DNA from 2 places in the Paraburkholderia sp. SARCC-3016 genome. Region 2 is predicted to be linked to the other one. Evidence: riboswitches for the same ligand, from Rfam matches in the RefSeq annotation. Region 2 holds a riboswitch; the other holds the start of a gene.
The links. Region 2 has a riboswitch for thiamine pyrophosphate ahead of QYH69_RS22790 (FAD-dependent oxidoreductase). Riboswitches for the same ligand answer to the same signal wherever they lie in the genome.

Region 1 (11,695 bases), on a different contig from region 2:
ATGTTGTACAGCAGGATCGCGGTCACCACGATCCACATGACGGGCCAGACGGCGAACACGGCGCCCGCGACGACCGAATTGATCGCGAGCCCGACCGGAAACTGCCACACGAAGATCGCGACCGCGAGGCCGACGATCAGGCCCGCGAGCGAAGCTTGCCATGCGGGGCGGCGAGCCCAGCCGAGCAGGACGAGTACGACGATGATGGGTAGAGCAGCGACGATGAACGACGGGAACAGCGAATTACCAATAGGCGTCAACAGCTGGTGAAACATCACGTCTCCTTCTTTGTTGTTCGACTCGACATGGCTCTGGCTTTACCGCGCATCGCATGGCGAATCGAGGGCGAGCAGTACGGATGAAGATGGCGCCGCGCGAACGCGGTTCCCCTTTTTTAAGCAGGCGTAGCAGTGGCAACCGCAAGGATAGAGCGCGCGCGAATGCAGTCAATAGGGAAACAACCTCGAAGCGCGCGTCGACCTCGCGAAGTTCGCCAGAAGAGGTCAACACTTCACGTCGACCACTATTCCTTGGTAATTAAAATGAATGGTTGATGCGGGGCATTTGGAAGGATGTGCGCGGTGCCGCCAACATCGGCTAGTGATGATGGCCATAGTGGCCGTAGTGACCGTAGAAGCCGAAGTTGAGCGAGACGCCCGGTCCCCACCAGCCCGGGCCGCCGTAGCCGTACGGCGGATAGTATGCGGGATAGGCAGGATAAACGGGATAGTAGGCAGGTGCAGCCACGACTGGCGCAGGCGCATAAGCTGCATCGGGCGGTGGCGCTTGCGGGGCCTGTTGTGCGTTCGGATCGAACTGCGAGCTGGCCGCCTGGTCGTCGGGACCGGCAGGTGCAACGTATGGGTTGTTTGATTCGTCGCCTTGCGCAACGTCCGGTGTGCCTTGCGCCGTTCCTTGCGTTGCATAAGCGGCGGGATAGGGCGCTGCGCCGTAAGAACCGTATGGGTAGGGGCCGACGTAATAGCAGCCCGATAGGACCGATAAGCCGAGGGCGACAGCAGTAGTGCCGCTCACGCGAGCCGCGGCGGATGAGTGGTTCATGAGGTGCTCCTGATACGGCCTCGCGACGCCATGCCGCCATGGCGCGCGTTCGAACGATGCGAGGAGCTTACGTCAGCGGTGCAACGCGCGCGTTGCAAAGTGGTTACTGCATATTTCACAGCGTTGCAAAACATCGCGACGCGTGACTTCACGCGTAACTCACTTCGCACGCTCGCGCAGCCGGTTGGCGACGTCGGCTGGTGGACCATTGTCGCCGATGTTTACAGGTTACTTGCCCACTTCGTGACCGATCAGGCCGCCAGCCGCAGCGCCACCGACCGTCGACAGACCCGTGCCGCCGATAGCCGCGCCGGCCGCCGCGCCGACACCGGCGCCGACCGCGGTATCGCGACCCTGTCGCGACATGCCACCGCACGCCGACAGACCCGCGACGAAAACCGCGATCACCGTACACGCTCCGATTCGCTTCAACGCTTTCATGATCTCGCTCCTTATTCTTGAACGGGCGGGCTACGAGCCGTCCGTAGCCTTGAACCCCTCACGCATCATGGTATCGCCGGGTGCGGTTTCGATTTGTATGGGCTTGTCAGCAAAGTGTCCGTTCGGTAATCAAATGTTTCGCTGCGGCCCGAATCTTGCAGCGAACCCGAGGCCTGGCCGCGTCAGGCGCAAAAAAACCCGCGCGCGCGGAAGCACGGCGGGCTTGGCTTCACGCGCATCGCGGAAAGTTTGCGTGATGCGCGAGCGTGATGGCCTGCGACAAGGCGCTTTTACTGCCGCTGATAAATCTCGGCGCCGCTCTTCACGAATTCGACGGCCTTCACTTCCATGCCTTTGCGCAGCGCTTCGTCGTCGCTGACACCCTGTTGCGCGGCGAACTCGCGCACGTCCTGCGTGATTTTCATCGAGCAGAAGTGAGGGCCGCACATCGAACAGAAGTGCGCGACTTTAGCGGAGTCTTTCGGCAAGGTTTCATCGTGGAATTCGCGCGCCTTGTCCGGATCGAGACCAAGGTTGAACTGGTCTTCCCAGCGGAATTCGAAGCGCGCCTTCGAAAGCGCGTTGTCGCGCACCTGCGCGCCCGGATGACCTTTTGCCAGATCGGCTGCGTGCGCCGCGAGCTTGTACGTGATGATGCCTTCCTTCACGTCGTCCTTGTTCGGCAGGCCGAGGTGTTCCTTCGGCGTGACGTAGCACAGCATCGCGGTGCCGAACCAGCCGATCATCGCCGCGCCGATGCCCGACGTGATGTGATCGTAGCCCGGCGCGATATCGGTCGTGAGCGGTCCGAGCGTGTAGAACGGCGCTTCCTTGCACCAGTCGAGCTGCAGGTCCATGTTCTCCTTGATCAGCTGCATCGGCACATGGCCCGGACCTTCGATCATCGTTTGCACGTCGTGCTTCCACGCGATCTGCGTGAGTTCGCCGAGCGTCTTCAGCTCGCCGAGCTGGGCTTCGTCGTTCGCGTCGTAGATCGAGCCGGGGCGCAGGCCGTCGCCGAGCGAGAAGCTTACGTCGTAGGCTTTCATGATCTCGCAGATGTCCTCGAAGTGCTCATAGAGGAACGACTCGCGATGATGCGCAAGACACCACTTCGCCATGATCGACCCGCCGCGCGACACGATGCCGGTCATGCGGTTGGCCGTGAGCGGCACGTATTGCAGCCGCACGCCCGCATGAATCGTGAAGTAGTCGACGCCCTGTTCGGCCTGCTCGATCAGCGTGTCGCGGAAGATTTCCCACGTCAGTTCCTCGGCCTTGCCGTTGACCTTCTCGAGCGCCTGGTAGATCGGCACCGTGCCGATCGGCACCGGGCTATTGCGGATGATCCATTCGCGCGTCTCATGAATGTGCTTGCCGGTCGACAGATCCATGACCGTGTCGCCGCCCCAGCGGATCGCCCACGTCATCTTGTCGACTTCCTCGCCGATCGACGACGTGACAGCCGAGTTGCCGATATTCGCGTTGACCTTCACGAGGAAGTTGCGGCCGATGATCATCGGCTCGCTTTCCGGGTGATTGATGTTGGCCGGAATGATCGCGCGGCCGCGCGCGACTTCTTCGCGCACGAACTCGGGCGTGATTTCGTTCAGTGCATTCGTGCCGGACGCCGCTGCGCCGAATGCGGTCGCGCCGAACGCCTGGCCCGGATGCTGGCGGCCCATCATGTCGGCCAGCTTGGCGCCGGTCGGGCCGCTCGCACGCAGGCTTTCGATATATTCGGCGCGCCGCTGGTTCTCGCGAATCGCGATGTATTCCATCTCGGGCGTGACAATGCCTTTCCTTGCATAGTGCATTTGCGACACGTTCGCGCCGGCCGCCGCGCGGCGCGGCGTGCGGTGCAGACCCGGGAAGCGCAGTTGCGCGGTGGCCGGGTCGGCTGCGCGCTCGCGGCCGTAATCGCTCGACAGGCCGTCGAGCGCTACGGTGTCGCCGCGCGCTTCGATCCAGCGCTGGCGCAGCGCAGGCAGGCCCGCGCGGATGTCGATGCGCGCGTCGGGGTCCGTGTACGGGCCCGACGTGTCGTAGACGTAGATCGGCGGATTCTTCTCGCCGCCGAAACCGGTCGGCGTGTCGGCTTGCGTAATCTCGCGCATCGGCACGCGAATATCGGGCTGCGACCCGGTGACGTAGACCTTGCGCGAATTCGGCAGCGGCTCGACGGCAGCCGCATCGACATGCGCTTCGGCGGAAATGAATTTCGGGTTGGCGTTCACGTGGCTCTCCTGTGGCGGACCGCTTCTGGTTGCGCTACACGGGAGACGAGAGGAAGTGGGACGGGTTCGCGAGAGGCTTGCAACTGAAGGGCGAAACCCGAACGCTTCCCTGCGCTGGCATTATCCAGATCAGGTTCAAAGGGTATTTCTCACCCACGCTACGCGATATTGTCTGCGGAACCGGTTAAAGGCGCGCTTACCGGGCGCTTACCGGGCGCTTACTGCGCGGTTAGCCCCCGCGGTTAGCCCCAGCAGTTCGCCCGAACAATCAGGCCGGATCCAGCGGACAACGATGCGTAACGCAGGACCCCCGCGTTAGCAGCGGACAAGATAACCTGGCTTGGTGCTGCTTGGCAACTGTCGATACAGGTGTTAGTCGCCCCATACCTTTGTACGGCTGGCGAGAGCCGGGTTGACTACTACAATCTTGACAGGCACGTCGAAGATAACGGGGCGCTTCGCCCTCCCTCCTGACCGGCGTGATTCATCCCGAAGAAAAAAAATTCGTGCGCGGCTGTCATATCGGCGGCGGCGCTTCGACAAACGTCCATCAACTGAATAACGGAGTCTGTCATGCAACCTTTCGCGAAGCTTGCCGCCCGACCGGGCGATCCGCAAGCCCCCGCTGACGCGGATGCCGCGCCGCCGCCCGTCGCGGGCTCGCGGACGATTCACCCGCGCTGGGTACGCATCGGGCACTGGCTCAATGCGCTTGCCGCGATTGTCATGATGCTGTCGGGCTGGCGCATCTACGACGCGTCGCCGGTATTTCACGGCTTCGAGATTCCGCCGAACCTGACCCTGGGCGGCTGGCTCGGCGGCGCGCTGCAGTGGCACTTCGCGGGCATGTGGCTGCTCGTGTTCAACGGCATCGTCTATCTCGCGCTCAACGTCGCGAGCGGACGTCTGCTGCGCAAGTTCTTTCCGCTGTCGCCGCGCGCAATCCTGCGCGACTTCGTCGCCGCGCTGACCGGCAAGCTGTCGCACGCGGACCTCTCGCATTACAACGCGGTGCAGAAGTTCGCGTATCTGTTCGTGATCTGCGATCTGATCGTGCTCGTGCTGTCGGGGCTCGCGATCTGGAAGTCGGTGCAATTCCCGCTGTTGCGCGATCTGATGGGCGGCTACGACAACGCGCGCGTCGTGCACTTCTGCGCGATGGCGTTGATGGCGGCATTTATCGTCGTGCACCTCGCGATGGTGGCGCTCGTGCCGCGCTCGCTGATCGCCATGCTGCGTGGTCGCTGAGAAGAACAGGAGAAGGTGATGAACGACAAACTCAAACCCGCGAGCAAACTCGACCGCCAGTCCATTTTGCAGGATGCCCATCGCGAACTCACGATGCCGTCGCGGCGCCTCTTCGGCAAGCAGTTGCTGACGTTGGGCGGCCTGTCGATGCTGACCGGCTGTTCGCTGACCGACGACGATTCGGTCAACAAGTTTCTCATGGCGGTGTCGCGGCTCAACGATAGCGCGCAGGCGTTGCTGTTCAGTCCGACGCAGCTTGCGCCGACCTACACGGAAGCGCAGATCACGCGGCCGTTCCCATTCAATGCGTACTACGGCGTCGACCAGGTGCCGCACGTCGACGAAGCGTCGTACCGTCTGCAGTTGAGCGGCCTCGTCACCGGCAAGCGGACGTGGACGTTGCCCGAACTCGTCGCGCTGCCGCACGAGGAACAGATCACGCGGCATATCTGCGTGGAAGGCTGGAGCGCGATCGGCCGCTGGGGCGGCACGTCGTTCGGCGATTTCCTCAAGCGCGTCGGCGCCGATACGAGCGCGAAGTACGTTGGCTTCAAATGCGCGGACGACTACTACGAAAGCATCGACATGCCCACCGCGCTGCATCCGCAGACGCTGCTCACGTTCGACTACGACGGCGAGCGTCTGCCGGCCAAATACGGCTTCCCGATGAAGCTGCGGATGCCGACCAAGCTCGGCTACAAGAACCCGAAGCACATCGTCGAGATTTTCGTCACGAATAAGTACCCCGGCGGCTATTGGACCGACCAGGGGTACAACTGGTTCGGAGGCAGCTGATGCGCGTCATTGCTCGCGCGATGGCTTGCAGCAGCAGCCTCGGAAGGCACCCGGCAACGCCGGTTCATGGAAGTACACACACACGGAGTCAATCATGAAGAAATTCGCAATGGCAGCAATGGCAGCAGCCTTCCTCGTAACGGGCACGGCCGCTTTCGCACAGGCAAGCGGCGCGATGTCGAACGATGCGATGTCGAAGGACTCGATGTCGAAGGACGCAATGTCCCACGACAAGATGTCGAAAGACTCGATGTCGAAGGATGCGATGTCCCACGACAAGATGGCGAAGTCGGGTTCGAAAGACAAAATGAAGCACGACAGCATGAAGAAGGGCGACGCGATGAGCCACGAAGCGTCGGGTGCGATGAGCCAATAAACCGCCGGGCAACCGGAACCGGAACAGCGCGTCGGCGGGCGGCACGGCGCGCGAACGTTTCGTTACGAGTGCGCCGCCACGATTTCGCCGGCAAGCGGAGCGGTTACTGCATAATTGCGGGGCGTCGTTTTACACGCCCATCTATCGCTCCACTGCCATGCGTTTCCGCCCCGTCCGTCTTGCCGCCGCCGCGCCCGTTTGCGCGGCGTGCCCCGCCGTATTGCTGCCCGACCATCGTGGTCCGGCGCGAGCGACGACCGGCAGCGGCAGGCGGCGTTCATGCGCGTAAATCTGCCTGCGCGCTTTCCCTTCCGTTTGCCGGGATCGAGAGGCGGCCGCATTGCGCTTGCGCTCGCGGTCGTCTATCTGGTCTGGGGCTCGACCTATCTGTGCGTGCACGTCGCGCTCGGTTCGTTTCCGCCGCTTCTGATGTCGGGCCTGCGAAACTTTTTCGCCGGCATCGGCCTGTTCGTCTTCGCAATCCGTCGGCGTCCGTCGCTGCCGAGTCTCGAGCAGGTGCGCAATGCGGCGCTGGTCGGCACGATGCTCGTCGGGCTGTCGAGCGGCATGCTCGCCTACGGAATGCGCACGGTCGGCACCGGCACGGCGGCCGTGATGGTCGCGACGGTGCCGCTGTTCGCCACCGTGATCGCCGCGGTGGCGGGGCGCCGCATTGCGCGCGGCGAGTGGTTCGCGGTCGGCCTCGGGCTGATCGGCATCATGATCCTCAGTCATGGCGATACGTCGCCGGGCTCTGCCGGCGGCAGCCTCGCGATTCTTTGCGGCGCGCTCTTCTGGGCAGGCGGTGCCCATCTGGCCGGCCGCCTGACGCTGCCGTCCGATCTGTTTCTGTCGACCGCGTTGCAGATCGGTCTGGGCGGGGCGATCTCGACGTTCGTCGCGTGGGTGTCCGGCGAGCGGATGCTCGACCTGCACTTCGGCCCGCTGGTCGCCTTCCTCTATCTGATGCTCGTCGGCACGATGGCCGCGTACGTTGCGTACGGTTATCTGATCCGCCACACGAGTCCGATCATCGCGAGCAGCTGCATGTACGTGAATCCGCTCGTCGCGGTCGCGCTCGGCGCGCTGTTGCTGGCCGAGCCCGTCACGCGCTCGACGGTGATCGCGACGATCGTCATTCTCGCGAGCGTCGGGCTCGCGTTCTGGTTCGACTACCGGCGGCGTCCGCGCGCATGAACGCGCCGCCGCGCGCACGCAGACCCGCATCTTCGGGTTCGTTCCCGCTCGCTCCGCTTACTCGCGCGACGTGACATCCGCTGCACACGGTAACGGCTGCACATGCGTGTGTAACGTTGGCTATTCCCGGCCGGCGCTTGCGTGGTACGCCGCTTCGCAGCAAACGCCTTCGATGAAGACCTCTAAACATCGGGCGTCCTTTATCTGACAGGTCACCTTTGATGTTTGCAGTGCGTATCGCTTTCGCACGGCACACCGTTTGCTGAATGCGCACCGTCCAAACGACGCGGACAGCGACGAACGACGCAACGGCGTTCGCCGCCGCCCGTGACCCAAGGGACAGGAAAGGCATGCCGCTGTTTGGAAGGCCCGCCGCGTCGACAACGACAACCGGAAGCGCAGCGCGTCTGCGGCAAGCCGTATCAATGGGCGAGGACACGCCCGATATCAGAGAGGTGGCAAATGAAGCTCATCCGTACGATCGCGGCACTAGCTAGTGCGGCATCCTTGTTGACGGCTTGCGGCGGGGGCAGCGACGCGAGCAAGGAACTCGGTTTGACCAATCCCGAGATGCGTTTCGTGCACGCAATCGCGGGCGGTCCGGCGGTCGATTTCCTTGTCAATGGCGCCGCGTTGCAGACGAACATCAACTACAAGGGAGTCACCAATTTTGCAAACGTGAATACCGGCCAGACGGTGGTCGGCTATTCGTTGACGGGAAGCATGACCGCGCTGGCGAGCGGCACCTTCCCCGACGTCGCGAAGGGCCATGAGTACACGGTGCTGGCCGTGCCGGGTTTGACCGCGCCCGACATCGGCCTGATCGACGATCCGTTCGACAAAGGGCTCTTGTCGAATAGCGCGCGCGTGCGTGCGTACAACGCGACGGTCAACGCGCAGAACGTCGACTTCTATATCGTTCCGCAAGGGACGAACATCAACACAGTGGGCCCGACGCTGTCGGCCGTGTCGTTCAAGAACGCCGTCCCTGCGTCGGGCCAGGACTCCGTTTACATCGACGGCGGCACCTATGTGCTGATTGCGACGACGGCCAGCACGAAGACGGTCGTCTTCCAGTCGGCCCCGTTCGCGCTGTCGAACAACGCGGACTGGCTCCTGACAACGGTGCCGATCGCCGGCACGCTGAGCCAGCTGCTGCCGAACCAGATCGACGTGCTCGTCGCGCAGGGCGGTAATACATCGCAGCCGGCCGTGCTGCTGACCAATACGTTGACCGGACAATAACGACGCGGCTTCAGGGAGGAGCTGTTGAGGCGGCCCGCGTCACGCGGGCCGCTTTTTTTTGAGGACGGGTCAGGAAACTGGCGGCGCACACCTGCTGGTTGCGTTGCGGGTGGACGCCGCCAGCTACGGAATTACTCCTTCGCCTTGTCGGCGGAGTTGGTGATGGCCTGCCCACCCTTCGAGATATCCTGGCCGGCGCCGGAGACCGTATTGCACGCAGAGAGCGTGGCCGTGCCTGCCGCCACGAACAGAAGCAAAGCGATGAGTCGAGCCATGAGTCTTCCCCTTATAAGGATGCACGATGGATTCGCGCGCGCTGCTCAAGGACCGAGCGAGCCCGCGTTCATTCGACCCGGCTCAAGACAGCAGCCGATCCGGTCTGATTTCAGGGGCGAGCAAGCGGCGTTCCCGCCCTCGTCAAGACGATTCGGCGCCATATCGCGACGCGGGCCCGTTCCGTGCTAACGACCTTCATGTAAATCAATCGACCAACAGGAGGGATCCATCATGCTGAAGTGGGCGCTGTTCTTCGCAGTCGTGGCCGCGATTGCCGGGTTGCTGGGTTTTACCGGCGTAGCGGCGGGCGCGGCGGCGATCGCGAAGATTCTGTTCATCGTGTTCGTGATTCTGTGCGTTGTGTTTCTCGTACTCGGCTTCGTCGTGACGAAGAAGATCGTCGATTAGCGACAGACGTCGACGGACAAGCACGCATCGTTGAAAAGGGAGCGTCGCCATGCTGCATTACGCACTCGTATTCTTCGTGATCGCGATCATCGCCGCGGTGTTCGGATTTACCGGCATTGCGGCGGGCGCGGCCGAAATCGCAAAAATTCTGTTCTACATCTTCCTGGTGGTGTTCGTCGTCACGCTGTTGCTCGGCGTGTTCCGAACGTAGCCGAAGCATCTTTCCGATAAACGCGGCGGCACGCATGCGCATACCGCCATGATCCCCACCCATCGCATAAGGAGCCGATAAATGTCGAACTCATCTGAAGCCCAGGGCAGCGCAACGAAAGGCCCATTCGTGATGGACCTCGAAAGAATCCGCGCACAGGCGCGTCAGGATATGGACGACGGTCCGGTCACGCAAACCTACAAGGCCGATCGTGAAACCGTGCTCAAGCTGTTGAACGGTGCGCTCGCGACGGAAATCGTCTGCACGCTGCGCTACAAGCGCCACTATTTCATGGCGAAGGGCATCAATTCGGAAGGGGTCGCGCAGGAGTTTCTCGAACACGCCAATGAGGAGCAGCAGCACGCGGACCAGCTCGCCGCGCGCATCGTGCAGCTCGGCGGCGAGCCCGACTTCGCACCGGACAGCCTGACCGCGCGCTCGCACTCGGAATACAAGGAAGGCGCCGACCTCAAGGATATGATCCGCGAGAACCTCGTCGCCGAGCGGATCGCGATCGATACGTATCGCGAGATCGTGCGCTACCTCGGCGACGCCGATACGACGACGCGCCGCATCTTCGAGGAAATTCTCGCGGTCGAGGAAGAGCACGCGGACGATATGGCGGACCTGCTCTCGAGCCGCTGACCGCGTCGCGGCGGACGCAACGTGCTCGCGCGAAAACAAAGCGGCTGCGTTGCGTCTGCACTTGTTGCAGCGATCGACCTTGTTGCCGGCACTTTTTGCAACGTGGCCGCGACGTGAATGCGATGTGATCGTGCCGTGATCGCGCGCCGTTATTGCGGCGCGGCCACGACCTTGCGCCCGGTGCGCAGATGATTCCATGCGGCGAGGCCCGTGAAGAGCAGTCCCGCGATGCTCACGCCGACCCAGCCGAAGCGCGGCCACACGAGCGCTGCGGCCAGCGAGCCGAGCGACCCGCCGATGAAGTACACGACCATATAAACGGTATTCACGCGGCTGCGCGCCTCGGGCTTGAGCGCATAGATGCGCGACTGGTTCGAGATCTGCGCGGCCTGCACGCCGACGTCGAGCACGATCACGCCGATCACGAGCCCGACGAGGCTCGCCCCCGACAGTGCGAACACGACGAACGATAGCGCGCAAAGCCCGATCGACAGCGTGACGACCGCGCGCGGACCGCGACGGTCCGCCGATTTGCCGGCGAGCGGCGCAGCCAGCGCACCGGCCGCGCCGACGATGCCGAACAGGCCCGCCGCCTGCGGCCCGAGATGGAACGGCGGCCCGGCGAGCAGCAGCGCGAGCGTCGACCAGAATGCGCTGAAGCCCGCGAACAGCGACGCGCCCGTGATTGCCGCTTCGCGCAGTCCGCGCAGTTCGACGGTCAGATGCCACATCGATGCGAGCAGCTGGCCGTACGGCAGCGTCGAGGTCGGCCTGCTGTGCGGCAGGCGCATGACGATCACGGCCGCGAGCGCGATCAGTACGACGATCGACACGCCGAACACCGTGCGCCAGCCGAAATACTCCGCGATGAAACCCGCTGCCGTACGGGCGAGCAGGATGCCGAGCAGCAGCCCGCTCATCGCGATGCCGACTGCCTGGCCGCGCGCCGATGGCGGCGCGATCTCGGCCGCGAACGGCACGGCCTGTTGCGCGATCGTCGCGAGAATGCCGATTGCGAGACTGGCGGCGACGAGTATCGAAAGCGTCGGCGCGAACGTCGCGCACAGCAGCGCGATGCACATGCCGGCCGTTTGCAGCAGGATCAGCGCGCGCCGGTCGAAACGGTCGCCGAGCGGCGCGAGCAGCAGCATGCCGGCCGCATAGCCGAGTTGCGTCGAGGCCGGCACGACGCCGACCCATTCGGCGCTATGCGGATACGACTTGCGGAAGTCGTCGAGCAGAGGCTGGTTGTAGTAGATGTTCGCGACCGAGATACCGGCGATCGTCGCGAGGAGCAGCAGCAGGCCGCCTGGCGAACGATCGGACGGTCCGGAGCTTTCGGAAGTGGGCATGAGGTGCGGCTGATGGTTGAAACGGCGGAGCGCCTCGCGGCGAGGCGCCCTGATCGCACGTGCCCGATCGGGACGCGCCTGGCGAGGCCGATGATAACCCGACAGACGCCGATCGCGCAGCGAGGGGAAGGGAGAGGAAGCGCCGCGTATCGACGCCCCGCGCGTGCGCAGCAGTCTTCAGTCGATCAGCGCACCGGCGGGC
Region 2 (11,695 bases):
CGAGCGCTTCTGCGTGCGTAACTCGGGCGCGACGGCGGTCGTCGAAGGCACGGGCGACCACGGCTGCGAGTACATGACGGGCGGCACGGTCGTCGTGCTCGGCGAGACGGGCCGCAATTTCGCGGCCGGCATGTCGGGCGGCCTCGCGTATGTGTACGACCCCGACGGCACGTTCGCGGGCAAGTGCAACCGCTCGATGGTCGCGCTCGATCCGGTGCTGCAGCAGGTCGAGCAGGAGCGCACGGTCGACAAGGCGCTGTGGCACGCGGGCCAGACCGACGAAGCGCTGCTGAAGGGTCTCGTCGAGCGTCACTTCCAGTTCACCGGCTCGCCGCGTGCGAAAGCGCTGCTCGAGAACTGGGACGCGGCGCGCCGCCAGTTCGTGAAGGTCTTCCCGACCGAGTACAAGCGTGCGCTTGGCGAACTGGGCGCGAAGAAGGCCAGCAAGGAAGTGCTCGCAGCCTGATTCGACGCGACGCCGTAGGGCACGAGGCCTGTAGCAAAACAAACCAGACGCGCACCCGCCGCTCGCATCGTTTGAATGCGACGGCGGGTGCCGATCCCCACCGAATTGGATAGACAAGAGAACCACATGGGCAAGGCAACCGGTTTTCTCGAGTTCGAACGCCGCCACGAGGCGTACGAAGCTCCGCTCACGCGTGTGAAGCACTACAAGGAATTCGTCGCGGCACTGACCGACGAAGACGCAAAGATTCAAGGCGCGCGCTGCATGGACTGCGGTATTCCGTTCTGCAACAACGGCTGCCCGGTCAACAACATCATTCCGGATTTCAACGATCTGGTGTTCCGCCAGGACTGGAAGAACGCGATCGAAGTGCTGCACTCGACGAACAACTTCCCCGAGTTCACGGGCCGCATCTGCCCGGCGCCGTGCGAAGCGGCCTGCACGCTCGGCATCAACGACGACCCGGTCGGCATCAAGTCGATCGAGCACGCGATTATCGACAAGGCGTGGGCCGAGGGCTGGGTCGCGCCGCAGCCGCCGAAACACAAGACCGGCAAGAAAGTCGCGGTGATCGGCTCGGGCCCGGCGGGCCTCGCGGTTGCGCAACAGCTCGCGCGTGCGGGTCACGATGTGACGGTGTTCGAAAAGAACGATCGCATCGGCGGCCTGCTGCGCTACGGCATTCCCGACTTCAAGCTCGAGAAATGGCTCATCGATCGCCGCATGCGTCAGATGGAAGCGGAAGGCGTGACGTTCCGCGCGAATGTGTTCGTCGGCAAGGACGCGCTGCCCGCGCACATCGGCAATACCGCGAAGGAAACGGTGACGCCCGACGAACTGAAGGATCAGTTCGACGCAGTCGTGATCGCGGGCGGTTCGGAAACGCCGCGCGATCTGCCGGTGCCGGGGCGCGAGCTCGCCGGCATTCACTACGCGATGGAGTTTTTGCCGCAGCAGAACAAGGTCAACGCGGGCGATAAGGTCGCGGACCAGATTCTCGCGAAGGGCAAGCACGTCGTCGTGATCGGCGGCGGCGATACGGGCTCGGACTGCGTCGGCACGTCGAACCGACATGGCGCGAAGGACGTCGCGCAGTTCGAACTGTTGCCGCAGCCGCCCGAAGAAGAGAACAAGCCGCTCGTGTGGCCGTACTGGCCGGTCAAGCTGCGCACGTCGTCGTCGCACGAGGAAGGCTGCGAGCGCGATTGGGCGGTCGCGACGAAGCGCTTCGAAGGCAAGAACGGCAAGGTCGAGAAGCTGATTGCGGCGCGCGTCGAGTGGAAGGACGGCAAGATGCAGGAAGTGCCGGGCTCCGAATTCGAAATGAAGGCCGACCTCGTGCTGCTCGCGATGGGCTTCACGCAGCCGGTCTCGCCGGTGCTCGAAGCGTTCGGCGTCGACAAGGATGCGCGCGGCAACGTGCGTGCATCGACCGAAGGCGACAAAGCGTATTACACGTCGGTCGACAAGGTGTTTACGGCTGGCGATATGCGCCGCGGGCAGTCGCTCGTCGTGTGGGCGATTCGCGAAGGGCGGCAGTGCGCGCGTTCGGTCGACGCGTATCTGATGGGAAGTTCGGAGTTGCCGCGCTAACTGCGCGAGACAGCTGAACGTCTTCGTGGGCCGGCGCCGATTCGACGTGACGAAGCCTCGGCTACGATGCAGCGAATTTGCAGGAAGAGGTGGAGACGACAAGTGCGGGACAGGGCCATGACTCGAAGGCCATGAGACCTTCGAACCACGCTCCGGAGGCCGGGCGTCCGCAAGGGCGACCCGGCTTTCTTTTGGGGCGCGCGCAGTTGCCGGTTGTCCGATTTGTTCCGCCCTGGCCATAATGCGACGATGACTTCGCCGCGCCGCACGCGCAGAGCCCAAGCGATGCATCGACACAATCGATCGACCGGGAACGGCAGCGACGCCGCGCCGGAAAACCCGGCCGGCGACGCCGGGCGAAACGCGACGCAAGGCTGGCAGCGCTGCTTCATCGCGCTCGAACCCGACGCCGCCACGCGCGATGCGCTCGCCGCAGTGCCGATTGCGGCAGCCGCGCGTCGCGTGCCATACGATCAGTTGCATCTGACCGTCACGTTTATCGGCGCTCTGACGCACGAACTCGGCGCCGCGCTCATCGACGCTCTCGCGCCGCAGACCATTCCACTGAGGCCCACGCCTGTCAAGCGCATCGAGCACTGGCCGCGCGCGTCGCATCCGCGGCTCACGGTGGCGATGCTCGCGATGTCCGACGAATTCGTCGCGCTCGACTGGCGCATCCGTACCTTGATGATCGATCTCGGCCTGCCGGTCGACGCGCGCGCTTTCCGGCCGCATGTGACGCTCGGACGCTTCCGTCGCGATGCGCCGGCCGCGGGCCACGCGCCCGAGCTAAAAGACGATCTGCTCGCGCGTTTCGAATCGTTGACCCTTTATTCGAGCACGCTGGCGCGCACCGGCGCGCGTTATCGCGCGCTGGCAAGCGTGCCGGTGATCGACGCGTAGATGCGCGCGACGCACGGATGCATAGGACGCTCAGGACGCTCAGGACGCTCAGGACGCTCAGGACGCTCAGGACGCTCAGGACGCACGGGAGACCCCATGCGACGCCCGTCGACGGCCGGCCGTGCTTCACCCGCGATGACGATATCGCGCGATCGTCAGTCCCTCGAGATCGATCTCCGGCTGCTTCTGCGCTACCAGATCCGCCACGACGCGCGCCGAGCCGAGCGACATCGCCCAGCCCGTCGACCCATGCCCGATGTTGAGCCACAGACGATCGATGCCCGAGGCGCCCAGCAGCGGCGCGCCATCGGGCGTCATCGGCCGGCGCCCGACCCAGAACTGCGCGGACGACGGCACGCTTGCATGAGGAAACCAGTCGTCGAGCACTTTCATCAGCGTGCGCAGCGACTGTTCGCGCAGCGTCGCCTGCCGGTCGCCGAGCTCCGCGGTGCCGGCGATACGCAGATTGGGTCCGAGCCGCGTGATCGCGGTTTTCAGCGCTTCATCCATCAGCGCCGCGCGTGGCGCTTTCTGGTCGTCGATGATCTGCAGCGTCGCCGAATAGCCTTTGACCGGATAAAGCGGCGCCGGTACGCCAAGCGGCTCGAGCAGCGCGGCGCTGTCGACGCCGGCCGCGACGACCACCGCGTTTGCGGCAAGCGTCTCGCTGCCGTGCGCGCTCTCGATATGCACGCCGCGCACCGCGCCGCCTCGCGCGTCGAGTGCGGCCGCGCGCGTATCGAAACGGAAGCGCACGCCTTGGCGCTCGCAAATCGCGCGCAATTCACGTGTGAAGATGGCGCAGTCGCCGGCTTCGTCGTCGGGCAGGTAAAGGCCCGCGTGCGGCGGCTTGCGTGCCCAGCGCAACCCCGGCTCGACAGACGCGCATTGCGCGCCGCTCAGTTCGCGATACGCGACGCCTGAGTCGCGCAGCATCGCCAGCGCGGGCTGCGCGAGTTCGAGGTCGTAGCCGCTGCGAAACAGTTGCAGATAGCCGTGGCTACGCCGGTATTCAAACGGATGCGCAGCGCGAAATTCATGCAGACATGCGCGGCTGTAGTACGCGATGCGCTGCATCCGCTGTTTGTTCGCACGGAATCGTTCGAGCTGGCATTCGCGCAGCCACCGGCCGATCCACCGCCATTGCGCGGGGTCGAACGTCGGGCGGAAGACGAACGGCGACGCGCGGTTGAACAGATGCCTGAGGATTTTCGCCGGCATGCCGGGCGCGGCCCATGGCGTCACGTAGCCGGGCGCGATCACGCCCGCATTGCCGAAACTCGTCTCGAGCGCAACGTCGGTTTCGCGTTCGACGACAGTCACATCGCAGCCGCGCTCGCGCAGATAAAAAGCTGTGGCGACGCCGATCACGCCGGCGCCGAGAACGATCGTCTTCATGCACGCGAAAGTACCATCAGACGGCCGGAGCCGCTTGCGCGAGCGGCCTCGCTTTGAACGCTAACGCGACGTGCGCTTTGGCTACGCGGCCTCGCGCTCGACCGCGCGCTCGACATAGAGCGTCTGGTCGTGGAATGCCTCGAGCGTCTTGCGATGCGCGACGCTGACGATCGCCGCATCGGCAAGCCGTTCGGTCAGCGCCGTATAGATCGCGGCTTCGTTGTCAGGGTCGAGCGCGCTCGTCGCTTCGTCGAGGAACAGGAAGTCGGGCTTTTGCAGCAGCGCGCGCGCTGCGGCGACGCGCTGCTGTTCGCCCGGCGACAGCGTGCGTTCCCAGTGCGCGGACTCGGCCAGACGCGTCGCGAGATCGGGTAGCCGGCACACGGTCAGCACGTCGCGGCACGCTTCGTCGGTGAACGCGTCGTCGAGCGACGGGTAGCAGAGCGCGCCCTTTAACGTACCGATCGGCAGATAGCTGCGCTGCGGAATGAACAGCAGCTTCGCGCCGGCTGGCGCTTCGATCGTGCCTTCGCCGAACGGCCACAAGCCCGCGAGCGCACGCAGCAGCGTGCTCTTGCCCGCGCCTGACGGACCGCGCACGAGCCAGCGCGATTTCGGCGCGATCCTGAACGAGCCGATCGACGCGATCGGTTGCCCGTCCGGACGTTTGAGCACGAGCTCCTTCACGTCGAGCACCTGCGTGTCGGTCAGATGCGTATTGATGCCGCCGTGCGCCGTGCCGCCGACCACCGATTCATGCAGATGCTGGTCTTTCATCACGCGATGGAATTCCCGCAGACGGTTGACGGTAGCGCGCCACTCGGCGAGCGAATCGTAATTGTTGATGAACCACGAGAACGAATCGCTGACCGTGCCGAATGCGCTCGTCAATTGCTGATAAACGCCAAGCGTGATGCTCTTCGAAAAATACTTGGGCGCGGCCGCGATGTACGGGAACACGATCGCAAGCTGCGAATAGCTGATCACGACGATATTGAAGCGCCGCGTGAAACGCATGACGAGCCGCCAGTTATCGCGGATATGGCCGAACACCCCTTGCAGCGATTTCTCTTCGGCCGGCTCGCCCTTGTACAGCGCGATCTGGTCGGCGTTCTCGCGAATCCGGATCAGCGCGAAACGGAAGTCTGCTTCGACACGCTGCTGCTGATAGTTGATCGACACGAGCGGGTGGTTGACCTTGTGCGTGATCCACGAACCGATCGCCGCGTAGATCATCGCGACCCACACCATGTAACCGGGAATCGAGATCTCGGTGCCGAACACGTGGAACGCAAGCGCGCCCGACAGGTTCCACAGGATGACGATGAACGAGAACAGCGTGACCGTGGTCGAGAGCAGCCCGAGGGACAGGTTCAGTGTCGTGCTCGCGAGGCCTTGCAGGTCCGCCGAAACCCGCTGGTCGGGGTTGTCCGCGAGACGGTCGCGTTCGATGCGGTAGTAGGCGTCGTCGCCGAGCCATTCGTTCAGATACTTCGTGGTGAGCCATTGCCGCCAGCGGAATTCGAGCATCTGGCGAAAGTACGTGCGATAGGAACCGAGCAGAATCAGCGCGAGCGCGATGACCGTGAACTGCAGCAGCGAATGCTTGAAAACCGGGTAGTTGTATTGCTGGATTGCATCGAAAAAGATGCCTTGCCAGCGGTTGAACCAGACGTTGGCGGCCACCATCGTCATATTCATCGCGATGACGAGCACGAGCAGGCCCCATGCGCGCCATCGGTCCTCGGACACCCAGTAGGGCTTGATGAGACCCCACGCGGTGATGTCCGCGGAGCTGTTCGGGTTTTCGGCCATATCTGTCCTTTGAAGCGCTGTCTTTGAAGCGGCGTCGGGTAGAAGCAAGTCGTCGCGATGCGCAGGGGCAGCACGACGGGCGTAGAGCGACGCGTTCGCCGGTCGTTCATCGACGCGCGATTGTCGCGGCCACGGCTTAACCGGAGCTTAATCGCGTGCCCGATGCCGTGCATCGGCGATCCGACGCGGCTGTGGCCCGGACGGTTCCGGCCCGGGCGCCGCTCTCCATACCGACTGCGTGTCGCGCATTATGTCAGAGGCGCCAGGACGGCTCATATCGAATTCGCCAGGCCGCGTACAGTCTCGTACGTCCCCCGCGCATCGTCCCGCGTACGGTCTCCGTGCGGCGGCGCATGGGTGTCGCATACACGGGCTCGTCATCCCGCGGGTTTTCGCGACGAGCCTTTTATGGTCTAATGACCTCGACGAAACAGGGGTGCTTTGGCGCGGACACACGTCGCGGCGAGGCTGAGAGAGACCCTTCGCACCCGATCCGGGTAATACCGGCGCGGGAAGTTTCGAAGTCTTTCGTTTCCTGCCGCGCGGCCTTTCATCTGGAAGGCGGTTGCCGGCGGGTTCTCCTGCCTCTGCATCCGCAGCCGCCTCCGCGTGTTTCGTCCTTGGGTACGTGCGTTTCGTTGCCGTACGGAAAGGATCCGATGACCGCTCAATCTTCAGTTCTTTGTTTGTTCTGCACGCATGGCGCTCGACGCGGCACGCACGGTATTGCTGCGCTGCGCAAGGAGCAGTCGGCATGACGGCGCGCGAGACCCCCGCTTCGCAGGCCGGCGTGCGGCGTGGCGCCGTGCCCGATTTCGCCGTGATCGGCGGCGGCTTGTGCGGACGGCTCGTCGCGTGGCGGCTGGCCGGCGCGGGCCGCCGCGTCGCGCTGTATGAGCGCGGCGACGCGGCTGGCACGCAGTCGGCGGCGTGGGTCGCGGCCGCGATGCTTGCTCCGCTCGCCGAGGCGGCCAGCGCGGAGTTGCTGATCACGCGGCTCGGTGCCGCGTCGCTCGAGGCCTGGCCGCGCATCGTCGCCGAATTGCCGGAGCCGGTGTTCTTCCAGCGCAACGGCACGCTCGTCGTCTGGCATCACGGCGACCGCAGCGAGGCGCCGCTGTTCGAGCGGCGGCTGCGCGCGAATGCACCGGCCGAACTGCTCGAGGGCGGTTTGCTCGCGTTGTCCGGCGCGCAGATCAACGCGGCCGAGCCGGCGCTCGCAGGCCGCTTCACGCAAGGCTGGCTGCTGCCGCACGAAGGGCAGCTCGACAACCGGCAGGTGCTTGCCGCGCTCGCTGCAGGGCTCGCGGCGCGCGGCGTCGAGACGCATTGGAACACGGCGGTCGACGACCGCGAGTTGCCCGCCGCGCGCATCACGATCGATTGCCGCGGCCTCGGCGCGAAACCGGTGTTGCCGACGCTGCGCGGCATCCGCGGCGAAGTCGCGCGCGTGCACGCGCCGGGCATCGGACTTGCGCGCCCGGTACGGCTGCTGCATCCGCGTTACCCGCTGTATATCGCGCCGAAGCAGAACGACTTGTACGTGATCGGCGCGACTGAAGTGGAAGGCGAAGACATGTCGCCGGTCAGCGTGCGTTCGGCGCTCGAATTGTTGAGCGCCGCGTTTTCCGTGCATCCGGGCTTCGGCGAAGCGCGCATTCTGGAGTTGAACTCGCAGTGCCGGCCGACTTTGCCGGATCATCGCCCGGCCATCGTCTGGGACGGTGGGCAGACGTTGCGCGTGAACGGCCTGTACCGGCACGGTTACATGATCGCGCCGGAAGTGGCGAACGAAGCGGTGCGTGCCGCGCTCGCGCTTGCCGACGGCGCCTTCGCCGACATCGATGGATTCGCCGGCTGGCGCCGGCAGTCGCGCTGGAACGAGCTGTTCCACGTCGATCGTCCGACGCTGCGCGATGCGGCGCGCGAGTCTGCGTGAGCACGTTCGAGAGACGCGCGCCTCGACAAACATTGAGACACACGATTATGGACATTCAAATCAACCAGAAGCCGCTGTCGTTGCCGGAAGGCGCGACGGTTGCCGATGCGCTTGCCGCGTTTGGCGCGCAGCCGCCATTCGCGGTCGCCTTGAACGGCGATTTCGTTGCGCGCAAGCAGCATGCGGCGCGTGCACTGCACAGCGGCGACCGGCTCGACGTCGTGCATCCGGTGGCAGGCGGCTGAGTTTTGCCGCTGCAGCCGCCGCAGCGACGAGGGCAGCCGCGCATCCGCCGCATCGCGCGCGACATGCTTCACAGGCGTTGCAGGCACGACAGATCGCAAGCAACACACGAGATACAGGGCAACGACCCAAGGCAACGACCCAAGGCAACGACCCAAGGCAACGACCCAAGGCAACGACCCAAGGCAACGACCCAAGGCAACCAGGCAACTGCCACAGGCAAGGACTGACTGATGACTTCCACTCAAGCCGCGCCCGCCGACGCGCTCACGCTGTACGGCGAGACTTTCGCGAGCCGCGTGCTGCTCGGCACGTCGCGCTATCCGTCGCTGCAATCGCTTTCCGATTCGATCGAAGCGGCGCGGCCCGGCATGGTCACCGTCGCATTGCGCCGGCAGATGAACGAGGGCGGCGCGCAGGCGGGTTTCTTCGATCTGCTCAAGCGCCATGCCGTGCCGTTGCTGCCGAATACGGCCGGTTGTCAGACGGTCGGCGAAGTGATCACGACCGCGCAGATGGCGCGCGAAGTCTTCGAAACCGACTGGATCAAGCTCGAACTGATCGGCGACGACTACACGCTGCAGCCCGACCCGGTCGGCCTGATCGACGCCGCCGCGAAGCTCGTGAAGGATGGCTTCAAGGTGCTGCCGTACTGCACCGAAGATCTCGTGATCGGCCGGCGCCTGCTCGACGCGGGCTGCGAAGCGCTGATGCCGTGGGGCGCGCCGATCGGCACGGGCAAGGGCCTCGTCAATCCGTACGGCTTGCGCGTGCTGCGCGAGCGGCTGCCCGATGTTCCGCTGATCGTCGATGCGGGGCTCGGCGTGCCGTCGCATGCAAGCCAGGTGATGGAATGGGGCTTCGACGGCGTGCTGCTGAACACGGCCGTGTCGCAGGCCACGCATCCGGAGACGATGGCGCGCGCATTCGCGCTCGGCGTCGAAGCGGGCCGCACCGCGTATCTCGCGGGGCCGATGGCCGAGCGCGAGACCGCGCATGCGAGCACGCCTGTCGTCGGCATGCCGTTCTGGCACCAGGATGGGAGCGCCGCGGCATGACCGACACACTGAAGCTGACGGGCCGCGACCTCTTCTGGCCGCCCGCCGACGAACTGACGGAAGCCGCCGAACGGATTCGCGCGCGTCTCGGCGACTGGCCGCCGACGCACGCACCGTGGCGCATCTGCCTGACCGCGCCCGATGCGCCGAACGGCGACGATCTGATCGTCGTCGCCGACGAGCAGCATCAGCAATACGGCGAGCAGATCGCGCGCTGGCTCGTGCAAGGGGCGGGCGTGATCGAAGCGGGTAAAAACGGCGCGACGCTGCATCTCGGCGGCGAGCGCTACCGGCTCGAAGGGCAACTGGCTGAAGATTGGCTCGCCGCGCTTGCGGCGTTCCTCGATTGCGGCTTCGACCCGCACGACGCGCTCGTGCTCGCGCTCGCGTGGCGCGACGGCGACGAAAAGCGCGCCAACGACGCGTGGCCGACCGACATCGCCCATTTCCCGCGCGTCGCCGGCTTGCCGGCCGCGCCGTCGCAGCCGTTCGCGCCGTGTCCGCACGACCTCGGCCTGTACCCGGTGCTGCCGACCGCGGAATGGGTCGAGCGCGTCGCCGGCTTCGGCGTGAAGACAATCCAGCTGCGCCGCAAGTCGGCCGAGCCGGCCGCCGAACTCGCGAGCGAAATCGCGCGTGCGGTGGCGGCCGGGCGCAAGTACGACGCGCGCGTGTTCATCAACGACCACTGGCAGGCGGCGCTCGAAGCGGGCGCCTATGGCGTCCACCTCGGCCAGGAGGACGTGCATACGGCCGATCTGCACGCGATCGCGGCCGCGGGCCTGCGCCTCGGCCTGTCGACGCACGGCTACTATGAGATGCTGACGGCGCTGCATTTCCGGCCGAGCTACATCGCGCTCGGCGCCGTATTCGCGACGACGACCAAGGTCATGCCGACCGCGCCGCAAGGTCTCGCGCGCCTCGCGCGCTACGTGCACCTGCTCGATGGCGTCGTGCCGATCCTCGCGATCGGCGGCATCAGCGGCGACGTGCTGCCGGCGGTGCTCGCGACCGGCGTGCGAAGTGCAGCCGTCGTGCGCGCGGTCACCGAAGCGGCTGATCCCGCCGCAGCCGTTGCATCATTGCAGAATGCTTTCGGCAGCCGATCGTCAGATTAAGTAAAGGGACAGAATGCAACAAGGCAGGGTTTTCACGATGGCCCTATAATTCGGCTTCCGTGTAAAAGGACTGTCAGAGTTGCCTTCTTCTCCCGAGACCCTCCTCGAGCTACGCGACGTCGACTTCGGTTACAGCGACCGGCTCGTTCTGTCGAACCTGAATCTGCGCTTTGGGCGCGGTCAGGTCGTGGCGGTGATGGGCGGCTCCGGGTGCGGCAAGACCACGGTGCTGCGCCTCATCGGCGGCCTCGAGCGTGCCCGGCGCGGCCAGGTGCTGTTCCATGGCGAGGACATCGGCGCGCAGACGCGGGACGGCCTCTACGCGCTGCGCCGTCGCATGGGCATGCTGTTCCAGTTCGGCGCGCTCTTCACCGATATGTCGGTGTTCGAGAACGTTGCATTTGCGCTACGCGAGCACACCGATCTTCCCGAAGAACTGATTCGCGACCTCGTGCTGATGAAGCTCAACGCAGTCGGCCTGCGCGGCGCGCGCGACCTGGCGCCGTCGGAAATTTCGGGCGGCATGGCGCGGCGCGTGGCGCTCGCGCGCGCGATCGCGCTCGATCCCGAGCTGATCATGTACGACGAGCCGTTCGCCGGTCTCGACCCGATCTCGCTCGGCATCACCGCGAACCTGATCCGCACGCTGAACCGCGCGCTCGGTGCGACGTCGATTCTCGTCACGCACGATGTGCCCGAATCGTTCGCCATTGCCGACTACGTGTACTTTCTCGCGAACGGCGGCGTGCATGCGCAAGGCACGCCGGACGAACTGCGCGCGTCGCAGGACCCGGTCGTGCGGCAGTTCATCGACGGCGCGCCCGACGGTCCGTTCAAGTTTCACTATGCGGGCAGCACGCCGCTTGCGGTGGATTTCGGCCTTGACGGCAACGGAGGCCGCTCATGATTTCGACCATCGGACGCTCGGTCCTCGGCGGCCTGGGCACCGCGGGCTACGGGGCGCGCATGTTCGTGCGCCTCGTGCTCGAGTTTTTTCCGCTGTTGCGCCGGCCGCGGCTTGTCACGAAACAGATTCATTTCGTCGGTAACTATTCGCTTGTCATCATCGCGGTGTCGGGGCTGTTCGTCGGCTTCGTGCTCGGGCTGCAGGGTTACTACACGCTGAATCGCTACGGTTCCGAGCAGGCGTTGGGTCTGCTCG

Region 1: it holds a riboswitch for thiamine pyrophosphate, as region 2 does, so the genes downstream of both, thiC (phosphomethylpyrimidine synthase ThiC) here and QYH69_RS22790 (FAD-dependent oxidoreductase) in region 2, are expected to answer to the same signal.

Annotation. Positions count from the first base shown of each region.
Region 1 covers NZ_JAVHZD010000018.1:130,309-142,003, forward strand. The annotation lists gene QYH69_RS19325 (L-lactate permease) at 1-275, opposite strand, end outside; gene QYH69_RS19330 (hypothetical protein) at 598-1,062, opposite strand; gene QYH69_RS19335 (glycine zipper 2TM domain-containing protein) at 1,291-1,503, opposite strand; gene thiC (phosphomethylpyrimidine synthase ThiC) at 1,794-3,740, opposite strand; TPP riboswitch at 3,829-3,988, opposite strand; gene QYH69_RS19345 (cytochrome b/b6 domain-containing protein) at 4,314-4,988, shown strand; gene QYH69_RS19350 (molybdopterin-dependent oxidoreductase) at 5,007-5,783, shown strand; gene QYH69_RS19355 (pentapeptide MXKDX repeat protein) at 5,878-6,159, shown strand; gene QYH69_RS19360 (EamA family transporter) at 6,439-7,356, shown strand; gene QYH69_RS19365 (DUF4397 domain-containing protein) at 7,819-8,601, shown strand; gene QYH69_RS19370 (entericidin A/B family lipoprotein) at 8,733-8,876, opposite strand; gene QYH69_RS19375 (DUF1328 domain-containing protein) at 9,109-9,285, shown strand; gene QYH69_RS19380 (DUF1328 domain-containing protein) at 9,335-9,496, shown strand; gene QYH69_RS19385 (ferritin-like domain-containing protein) at 9,578-10,141, shown strand; gene QYH69_RS19390 (MFS transporter) at 10,291-11,493, opposite strand; gene QYH69_RS19395 (phosphodiesterase) at 11,671-11,695, opposite strand, start outside.
Region 2 covers NZ_JAVHZD010000023.1:81,196-92,890, reverse strand. The annotation lists gene QYH69_RS22820 (glutamate synthase-related protein) at 1-466, shown strand, start outside; gene QYH69_RS22815 (glutamate synthase subunit beta) at 593-2,059, shown strand; gene thpR (RNA 2',3'-cyclic phosphodiesterase) at 2,345-2,962, shown strand; gene QYH69_RS22805 (D-amino acid dehydrogenase) at 3,089-4,360, opposite strand; gene QYH69_RS22800 (ABC transporter ATP-binding protein/permease) at 4,442-6,175, opposite strand; TPP riboswitch at 6,598-6,707, shown strand; gene QYH69_RS22790 (FAD-dependent oxidoreductase) at 6,966-8,114, shown strand; gene thiS (sulfur carrier protein ThiS) at 8,162-8,359, shown strand; gene QYH69_RS22780 (thiazole synthase) at 8,591-9,415, shown strand; gene thiE (thiamine phosphate synthase) at 9,412-10,533, shown strand; gene QYH69_RS22770 (ABC transporter ATP-binding protein) at 10,613-11,440, shown strand; gene mlaE (lipid asymmetry maintenance ABC transporter permease subunit MlaE) at 11,437-11,695, shown strand, end outside.